DNA from 4 places in the Streptomyces sp. NPDC018263 genome. Region 3 is predicted to be linked to each of the others. Evidence: riboswitches for the same ligand, from Rfam matches in the RefSeq annotation. Region 3 holds a riboswitch; each other region holds the start of a gene.
What was found. A riboswitch is a leader RNA that binds a small molecule or an ion and turns the genes downstream of it on or off. The one in region 3 is predicted to bind cyclic di-AMP.
Positions count from the first base shown of each region.

Region 1: linked by a shared signal. The riboswitch ahead of ACZ3HQ_RS14965 (M23 family metallopeptidase) and the one ahead of ACZ3HQ_RS27515 (C40 family peptidase) in region 3 are both predicted to bind cyclic di-AMP.
Region 2: linked by a shared signal. The riboswitch ahead of ACZ3HQ_RS17725 (transglycosylase family protein) and the one ahead of ACZ3HQ_RS27515 (C40 family peptidase) in region 3 are both predicted to bind cyclic di-AMP.
Region 4: linked by a shared signal. The riboswitch ahead of ACZ3HQ_RS12395 (M23 family metallopeptidase) and the one ahead of ACZ3HQ_RS27515 (C40 family peptidase) in region 3 are both predicted to bind cyclic di-AMP.

Region 1 is NZ_JBVHFA010000004.1:570,862-573,032, reverse strand. It holds gene ACZ3HQ_RS14970 (M16 family metallopeptidase) at 1-591, shown strand, start outside; cyclic di-AMP (ydaO/yuaA leader) riboswitch at 816-969, shown strand; gene ACZ3HQ_RS14965 (M23 family metallopeptidase) at 982-1,725, shown strand; gene ACZ3HQ_RS14960 (GntR family transcriptional regulator) at 1,925-2,171, shown strand, end outside.
Region 2 is NZ_JBVHFA010000005.1:466,019-468,189, reverse strand. It holds gene eno (phosphopyruvate hydratase) at 1-78, opposite strand, end outside; gene ACZ3HQ_RS17725 (transglycosylase family protein) at 402-1,112, opposite strand; cyclic di-AMP (ydaO/yuaA leader) riboswitch at 1,117-1,295, opposite strand; gene ACZ3HQ_RS17720 (transglycosylase family protein) at 1,498-2,171, opposite strand, start outside.
Region 3 is NZ_JBVHFA010000010.1:106,334-108,504, reverse strand. It holds gene ACZ3HQ_RS27525 (ATP-dependent Clp protease proteolytic subunit) at 1-53, shown strand, start outside; gene ACZ3HQ_RS27520 (hypothetical protein) at 61-369, shown strand; cyclic di-AMP (ydaO/yuaA leader) riboswitch at 742-924, shown strand; gene ACZ3HQ_RS27515 (C40 family peptidase) at 928-1,401, shown strand; gene ACZ3HQ_RS27510 (ATP-binding protein) at 1,513-1,983, opposite strand.
Region 4 is NZ_JBVHFA010000003.1:678,347-680,517, reverse strand. It holds gene ACZ3HQ_RS12400 (aldo/keto reductase) at 1-88, opposite strand, end outside; gene ACZ3HQ_RS12395 (M23 family metallopeptidase) at 165-1,193, opposite strand; cyclic di-AMP (ydaO/yuaA leader) riboswitch at 1,203-1,371, opposite strand; tRNA gene ACZ3HQ_RS12390 (tRNA-Met) at 1,649-1,722, opposite strand; gene ACZ3HQ_RS12385 (dihydrofolate reductase family protein) at 1,788-2,171, opposite strand, start outside.

The DNA of each region.
Region 1 (2,171 bases), on a different contig from region 3:
CTCCTCATCGGCCGGATCGGCTCCGACCGGCACGACCGCGTGTGGCCCGCCCAGGTGCTCGGCACGTACTGCCTCGGCGGCACCCTCACCTCCCGCCTGGACCGCGTCCTGCGCGAGGAGAAGGGCTACACCTACGGCGTGCGCGCCTTCGGCCAGGTGCTGCGCTCCGCCCCGGACGGCACCGGCGCCGCGATGCTCGCCATCAGCGGCTCCGTGGACACCCCGAACACCGGCCCCGCGCTCGCGGACCTGTGGACGGTGCTGCACACGCTGGCGGCCGAGGGCCTGACCGACGCCGAGCGGGACGTGGCCGTGCAGAACCTCGTGGGCGTGGCCCCGCTGAAGTACGAGACGGCCGCCGCCGTCGCCGGCACCCTCGCGGACCAGGTCGAGCAGCACCTCCCCGACGACTTCCAGGCGGAGCTGTACCGCACGCTGGCCGCCACCGGCACCGTGGAGGCCACGGCCGCCGTGGTGAACGCCTTCCCGGCCGACCGTCTGGTCACGGTCCTGGTCGGCGACGCCGCGCAGATCAAGGAGCCCGTCGAGGCGCTCGGCATCGGCGAGGTGAAGGTGGTCTCGGCCGAGTAGGCGGACGCGAGTGGGTCCTGATGGCACACAAGTCGTCAGGGCCCACACGCGTGTTCGGGAGCATCCTCGAACACCGGTCACCAAATGTCCGGATTGGGGCGGAGGTTACCCCCTCTGACGTGTGGGATGCGCTACAAAAGTCCGGACCCGTTTGAAGATCCGCTCCGGTCCCCTTTAGCTTCTTCCGGGCTGTTCGTCAGGCAGTGCGCCGCGCCCGCGGCACCGGACAGCCATCGCCGAGTCCCCCGTAGGGGGAGCCGGGGACCCACCGCAGTCCCTGGGGTGAATCGGGCGCCCGCGCTGATGCGAGGGCGGCCGTAGGAGACCTTCCTGCTCCGAACCCGTCAGCTAACCCGGTAGGCGAGAGGGAAGGAAAGGAACAGCCTGCTCATGGCGTTCATGTGCGCCACCGGGAAGCACCGCAAGCCCGGCCGGGTCAAGCGCACCACCGCTACGGCGGCCGGTGTCGCGGCCCTCACCACCGGTGTCGTCGGCACCCTCTCGGCCTCCCCGGCGCTCGCCGCGGACAACTCCGTCGAGAACACCGGCCTCACCCCCGTCATCGCCGTCAGCGACACCCTCGCCGACGAGATCGCCGCGCAGGCCACCGCCCAGAAAGCGTCCGCCGAGCGCAAGGCCGCCGAGGAGGCCGCCGAGCGCGCCGCCGCCGAGCGGGCCCGCGAGGCCAAGGAGCGCGCCGCCCGCAAGGCCGAGCGCGAGCGCCTCAACTCCTTCGTCATGCCGATCACCGGCTCCTACGTCTCCACCGCCTACCAGTCCTCCAGCTCCCTGTGGTCGTCCGGTTCGCACACCGGCATCGACTTCCACGCCGCCAGCGGCACCGCGGTCCACGCGGCCGGCGCCGGCACCGTGGTCTCCGCCGGCTGGGGCGGCGCGTACGGCAACGAGATCGTGATCAGGATGGCCGACGGGATGTACACCCAGTACGGGCACCTGTCGTCCATCGGCGTCAGCGTGGGCCAGCGGGTCGTCCCCGGCCAGCAGATCGCCCTGTCCGGCGCCACCGGCAACGTCACCGGCCCGCATCTGCACTTCGAGGCCCGTACCGGCCCCGACTACGGGTCCGACGTCGACCCCGTCGCCTACCTCCGCAAGCACGGCGTGAACGTCTGACCCTCCGGTCCCGAAAAGCCCCGGCCCACCCGGCCGGGGCTTTTCGCTGCGCGATTTCCCCCGGGTGCTGTCCAACGGGTGCTGTCCAAAAAATAGCCATGGATTCCGGTAGGCCATCGGAAATCCTCGCGCATTGTCATAGAGTCACGGGACAAGCGCTGTCGCCGGCGTTTCACGGGCATTAAGGCGGAGGTGGGTCATGCGAATTCCGGCGCATTCGGTGTGCACGGCGATCCGGGACGACATCGTCGCCGGGGTCCACGAGCGCGGCGGCCGGCTCACCGAGGAGGTCCTCGCCCGCCGGTACGGCGTCTCGCGTGTCCCCGTCCGCGAGGCGCTGCGCACGCTGGAGGCGGAGGGCTTCGTGGTGACCCGGCGCCACGCGGGCGCCTGCGTGGCCGAGCCCAGCGAGCAGGAGGCCGCCGACCTGCTGGAGATGCGCCTGC
Region 2 (2,171 bases), on a different contig from region 3:
GCCGACCTCGACCTCGACCGTGGGGTTGCCTCGGGAGTCCAGGATTTCCCGAGCTACGACGACGTCGATGGACGGCACGAGCATCTCCTTCATGGATGTGACGCGATGGGTGCGGGGCGTGCGCGGGTGGCACGCCTTGCGTCTAGAGCCTAACCGTCCCAGGGGCGTCGGCCGTCGACCGACCGCCTCGTGGACGGGGTGGGACAGGGAGACCGTACCCATTGTTCCCGCCCGGAACAAAGGGTTCTGGGCAAAGGCTGCGGGCGGGGAGGCGGGCCGGTCGGGGAACGCGCACCGCCCCGGCGCGCGGGGGGAACGCGCACCGGGGCGGGGGGTCCGTCAGGGGACCGGAAGCTCGGAGGCCGGACGGTTCGGGGGCCGGGCCGCCGAGCGGGTCGCGGTTACTTCAGGTGGAGCATCTGGCCGGGGAAGATGAAGTCGGCCTTCTCGACGATGTCCTTGTTCAGGTCGAACAGCTTCTTCCAGCCGCCCTGGACCTTGTGCTTGGCGGCGATGGAGCTGAGCGTGTCGCCCTTGACGACCTTGTACTCGCCGTCGCCCTTCTTGACCTTGCCGCCGGTCGGCGTGGTGACGGTCTTGCTCGCGTCCGGACGCTCGGTGGAGCGGGAGGCGGCCTGGTCGTCGGCGGTGCGCTCGGAGGTGTCGGCCGCGGCCTTGTCCTCCGACGTGGTGTCCGTGGAGGGAGCCGGGCTCGCCGGAGCGGCGGAACCGCTGTACGGCGTGCTGGACAGACCCGTGCCGCAGACCGGCCAGGCGCCCTTGCCCTGGGCGGAGAGCACCTTCTCGGCGACGGTGATCTGCTGCTCCTTGCTCGCCTTGTCGGCGGTGGAGGCGTACTGCGTGCCGCCGTACGCGGCCCAGGTGGAGGCGGAGAACTGGAGCCCGCCGTAGTAACCGTTGCCGGTGTTGATGGACCAGTTGCCGCCCGACTCGCACTGGGCGACGGCGTCCCACTCGGAACCGGTGGCGGCGGAGGCGCTGCCCGACGCCATCACCGGGCCCGCGACGGCCGCGCCGGCGACACCGGCGAGCGCGAGGACACGGACGGTCTTGGACGGGCGACGGTGCTTGCCCTTGCTGGAGAACAGCATGGATCGATCCCCTCACCGACGCCTGCGAGGTGAGCTGTCGGGTTCGGGCCGGTTGAGTTGCCCGGCCACCCCTCCCCGGTACTTCCGGAAGGCGTGGCTCCACCCCAAGCCCGTCCCGGTGTCAGTCACCGGTTCGGGCACCTACCTTGGGTCCCCCGCTCCTGCCTACGGCGCTTGACGCGACGGTTGTCCCCGACGGCCGCTGGCAGGATTCGGCGTTGCGGCCACGGGTGCTCGTGGTGACGAGCGGTCCCGACCGTAGACATGCCGCGCGGCGAAATTCAAAGACGATCAGGTCTTCTGAGAGTCATCCCACACTTTCGCCAAATAGGACATATAAGAATATAGCGGGGCGTCAAATGCCGCTGTGCGCCGTCTGTTCGCCCTATTCGCCCGGCACTTCGAGGGTCTGACCCGGGTCGACATGGTTCGGGTTCGCGCCGATGGCCTGCTTGTTCGCGGAGTACAGGGCCTCCCAGCCGCCGTCCACGTCCAGAGAGTCGGCGATGGACCCGAGCGTGTCACCGGCGCGGACGGTGTAGGTGCCCGGAGAGGCGGTGGCGTGGCGGCCCGTGCCGGCCGTGTGCTGACCCTCCGTCACGCTCTCGTCGGCGTTGCCGCCCCGGTGACGGCCGCCGCCGAGGTCGCCGGTGTCGACGAGGCTCCAGGAGCCGCCGTCCTCCCAGGACTCGTCGTCCTCCGCCGCGGGGGCACTGGAGGGCGAACCGCCGTCCTTGTAGCCGGGGTCGGCGGCCGGGGGCGCGGACGCGTCGGAGCGGGAGGCGCCGGCGTCCTTCCCGGCGTCGACGGAGGCGTCCTTCTCGCCGGCGCTCGGGGACGGCTTGCCGGTCTCCTTGGCGGAGGAGTCGGACAAGTCGGACGGCGGGGAGGAATTGCCCAGTCCGGACGAGTCGGAACCATCGGACGAAGCACCCGCGTCGGGAGCCTCGCTCGACTTGCCGGCGTCCTTGTCCGAGCCGCCCTGGCCGGCGGAGGGGGACTCGCTCACGCCCGTGTCGACGTCCACCGAGCCGGAGTTCGAGGTGAGTCCGGCGAGCA
Region 3 (2,171 bases):
GCCTGGTCGACGGGATCGTGGGCGCCCGCGAGAACCTGCCCGGCGCCCGGTGAGCGGGCCGTGCTGCCGGAGGAGCTGCCGCCGCTGCCCGCGCTGACCCGGGCCGAGGGCGAGCTGATCGACCGTTACCTGGAGGCGGCCGACCTGCTGGGCCGGGCCAACCCGGCCCGGCACGGGGACACGTACCGGGCCCTCAGGGCCGCGCAGGCGCTGGTCCGCACGGCGGCCGCGCTCCGCGACGCGCTCGCACTGATGCACGGACGGGGCGAACGGGAGCTGCACGGGCGCACGCTGGCACACGCCCTGCGGGTGCTGGACGGGGAGCGCCGCACCGCGCGCGTCGCGCTCCCGCCCGACGGTGTCGGCTGACCCGGACACCGCCTACGGCCGGACGGGGCCCGGCGTGTCGTCCGCCGAGCCGAAACAGGCCGAACGTGCTACCGCCGACCGGTGTATCTCCGGGCCCGTTTCCGGGCCCGCCGACTTGCGCGCGAAGCCCCCTGCGGGCCGCAGCGCGGCGACCGAAGCCCAGGTCCGGGGCCGTGGAGGGGAGTTGACGGCGGCTCGGACACACCCCTGTCCACCCGAACGGGTGAGTGGTGAGTAACACCACAAACCCCCGGTTCCATTGGGATTTTCGGACAGGAGTGGGCCAAGATCCCTGACTGACGACAAGACCCCGCCACAACGGCGGGGCGCATCCGGGCGGACGCCGAGTCCTGCCGCCACCCGGATGACCGGTCGACAGAAGTGCATCGGCAGGAGTGGAGGACCCGAGCAAGCCGGGTCGCCGGGACGGATGTCCGCGAGTCGCGGACGATCGTGCCGAGCAGCCCTTGGGGTGAAGCCGTGGTGACACGGCCGGGCAACTTCGCCAGCCCGAATCCGACAGGTCATCCTTCACAGGCGGCTGACGAAGGGTTGCGCATGACTGCGCTCAATCGTGTCCCGTCGCTGATGGCTCGGGCCGGCACCGCCTCGGCCCTCACCCTGGCCGCCGTGGGCGGCTCGATCATGGTGCCGGGTCTGGCCACCGACGCCTCCGCCGCGACCACCGCGTCGAAGGCACTGAAGGTCGCGGCGTCCAAGAAGGGCGCCCCCTACCGCTACGGAGCCACCGGGCCGGGCCGCTTCGACTGCTCGGGCCTGACGCTGTACTCGTTCAAGAAGGCCGGCAAGAAGCTGCCGCGCACGGCAGCCCAGCAGTACAACAAGACGCACCACATCTCCTCGGGCCGCCGCAAGGCCGGTGACCTGGTGTTCTTCCACTCGGGTTCCAGCGTCTACCACGTCGGCATCTACGCCGGTAAGGGCAAGATCTGGCACGCGCCGAAGACCGGGGACGTGGTGCGGCTCCAGAAGATCTGGACCAAGAGCGTCTGGTACGGCCGGGTCAACTAGGTCCGGCGGGACACGGCCGGGGACGGCCTCAACGGGCGTACGCGCGCCCCGAGGCCGCTCCCGGCGCCCACCGGGGCCCACCGGGGCCCTCAGTCGGCCCTCAATGGGCTCTCAGCGGGCCGGAGAGGGCTCCGGGCAGGCCGTGGCGGGCCGCGGCTGGCTCGGCACGCACCAGGGCAGCTCGACGAAGACCGTCTTGCCGCCCTCGCGGGTCGGGCGGACGCGCAGCTTGCCGCCGCACTCGACGGTGAGGCACCGGATGATGGCCATACCGCGCCCGTTGTCCTGGGCGACGGCGGCCGGAAGTCTCTTCGGCATCCTCGGGTGGCTGTCCGTCACCCCGATGAGCAGCAGCTCGTCACGGGCCAGTACGACGTCCACGGTGAAGGTGGGCGACTGGCCCAGGGTGTGCTGGACGGCGTTGGTGGCCAGTTCGGAGACGATGAGGCGCACGGTGTCGGTGACCTCGTCGTCCGCGGGGAGCCCCCAGCTCGCCAGCGTGCCCACCACGTAGGACCTGGCCGTGCGGACCGAGGCGGGATCGCTCGGCAGAGTGACGGATGCTTCCAGATGGTCTGCCATGGCGAAGTCGTCCCTTTCCCACGGGTGCGCCCGCCGTCCTCCCACGGGCCGCGCGGCGACGCGGGGCGGAGGTCGGGCATGATCCCGCTCTGGTGCCTGCACGCCAGCCTGCCATCACGGAAGCGGTCCGGTGAACCAACCCCCCAGATACGCGGACATCTGTCGCTCAACGGGGTGAACTCTGCGAC
Region 4 (2,171 bases), on a different contig from region 3:
CGGCGGTCCAGCCGAAGACGTTGCCGCCGAGGGCGAGCGGGAAGACCTCGAGGGAGGAGGAGCCGAGCTTGCGCAGAGAAGCAGTCATGTCTTCTCAACGATCACTCGGACCCCGTCCATTCCGCTTCCGGGGCAAGGACCCGGTCAAGCCCGGCGGGGACCCCTCAGGGGGTGAGCCCCTTGCCCCGCAGCCAGGCGCCGGGGTCGATGCCGGTGGGCTGGCCGCCGGGGTGGACCTCCAGGTGCAGGTGCGGCCCGGTGACGTTGCCGGTGGCGCCGACCCGGCCGATGACCTCGCCGGTGGACACCTTCTGCCCCGCGCTGACGCTGATCGAGGACTGGTGGCAGAACCACAGCTCGGTGCCGTCGTCGAGGGTGAGGATCGTGCGGTAGCCGTACGCCCCGGCCCAGCCGGCCTCGGTGATCGTGCCGCTGTGGATCGCCTTGATCAGCGTGCCGGTGGGCGCCGCGAAGTCGAGCCCCGTGTGGTACCCGGAGGACCACATCGAGCCGGCCTGCCCGAAGGCCGAGGTGATCGTGTACGAGGAGGTCGGCAGCGTGTACTGCTTGGCCAGCGCGGCGAGCCGGTCGGCCTCGGCCTTCCTCTCGGCGTCGGCCTCGGCCTTCTCCTTGGCCGCCGCGGCCTTCTCGGAGGCTTCCTTCGCGGCCTTGGCGGCGGCGTCGGCGGCCTGCTGGTCGGCCTTGGCGACGGCCGCCGCGGTGGCCCGGCTGTCGGCCTTGGTCTGCTGCCGCTCGGCCTGGGCCATGATCCGGCTGCGCAGCGCCTCGCCCGCGTCGGCGGTGGAGTCGTCGCTCGCGGCGGTGGCCGTGGCGGTGGCGACCCCGGCGAGGGAGGCGGCGGGCGCCTCCGCGTGGTGCCCGTCGATCAGGGAGTCCACGGAGGGCAGGTCGGGCAGCGCGATGGACACGGGCGGCTTGCCGGTGTTGGCGCTCGCCATGCCACCCGCGCCGACGGCGGCGATGACACCGACGCCGAGGACGGTGGAGCTGCGGGCGAGTCCGCCGCCGCGCTGCTTGGCCACGCGGTGCCGGCCGCGTACGGCGGGTAGAGACTCCTCGGTGGGGTTCCATTCCTCCCACGCGCCGTCCTCGGCACGAGGGGCGCCGTAGGCAAAGGGCTCACTCGCGTCCGGCGCGAACGGGGCTTGTGGGGCAGGCCGGTTGGACGCCACGCGGGCGCACTCCTTTCCCTCCTCCGCCTACCGGGTTAGCTGACGGGTTCGGAGCAGGAAGGTCTCCTACGCGCGTAAACCCGGCGTGCTCCGAGAGTGGTGCACGGCGGATCGGGACGCGATTCACCCCAGAGTGGTGGGTCCCCGGTTCCCTTGCGGGATTCGGCGTGTGCGCACGGCGCCGTCTCTGCTGACGGCTGTAACGACCGCGCTGCGTTATCGAACGTTAATAGACACGCGCACTGGATTCCAAGCCCGTCCAGCTTGATCGTTTGACGATCCGACGGGGTGCTTATCGGTCAGGAACGGTACGAAGAGGGCGAGTTGACCGCGCTTCAGGAGTCACAGGAGTTTTGCTGGTGACTCAAAAACACCAGCCGCCCCCGGAGCAACTCGGGGCCGGAAAACACTCAGGGCCGGAATCCGTTTACTGGATTCCGGCCCTGAGTCTTCAGTAGCGGGGACAGGATTTGAACCTGCGACCTCTGGGTTATGAGCCCAGCGAGCTACCGAGCTGCTCCACCCCGCGTCGTTGTGTCTCAAGCATACGTCATCCGCGGGACGCGGCGCACACACCCCGCCGTGACGTGGGCCTCAGTGCGGAAGGTGAGCGTTCGGCTCCTGTGCGAGAGCGGCGCACTCGGGCACCGTCACCACCTGAACGCCCCCCGCGGCGAGCACCCCCGAGCCGTCGGCCGCGGTGACGAAGGTGTCCGGCTCGCGCCAGGCGGTGACCACCCGGCGTACCCCCGCCGCGAGGATCAGCCCGGCGCACGGCACGGGCCGGGAGGCGCGGTGGGCGCAGGGCTCCAGGCTGCTGTAGACGGTGGCGCCGGGCAGCCGCGGGTCGGCCGGGTCCAGCTTGGCGAGCGCGGCCTCCTCGGCGTGGACCACCGGATCGCCGCCCTCGCGGGAGTGGCCGCGCGCCAGCTCGGTGCCGTCCGCCGCGACGACGACCGCGCCGACGCTGAAGGCCGT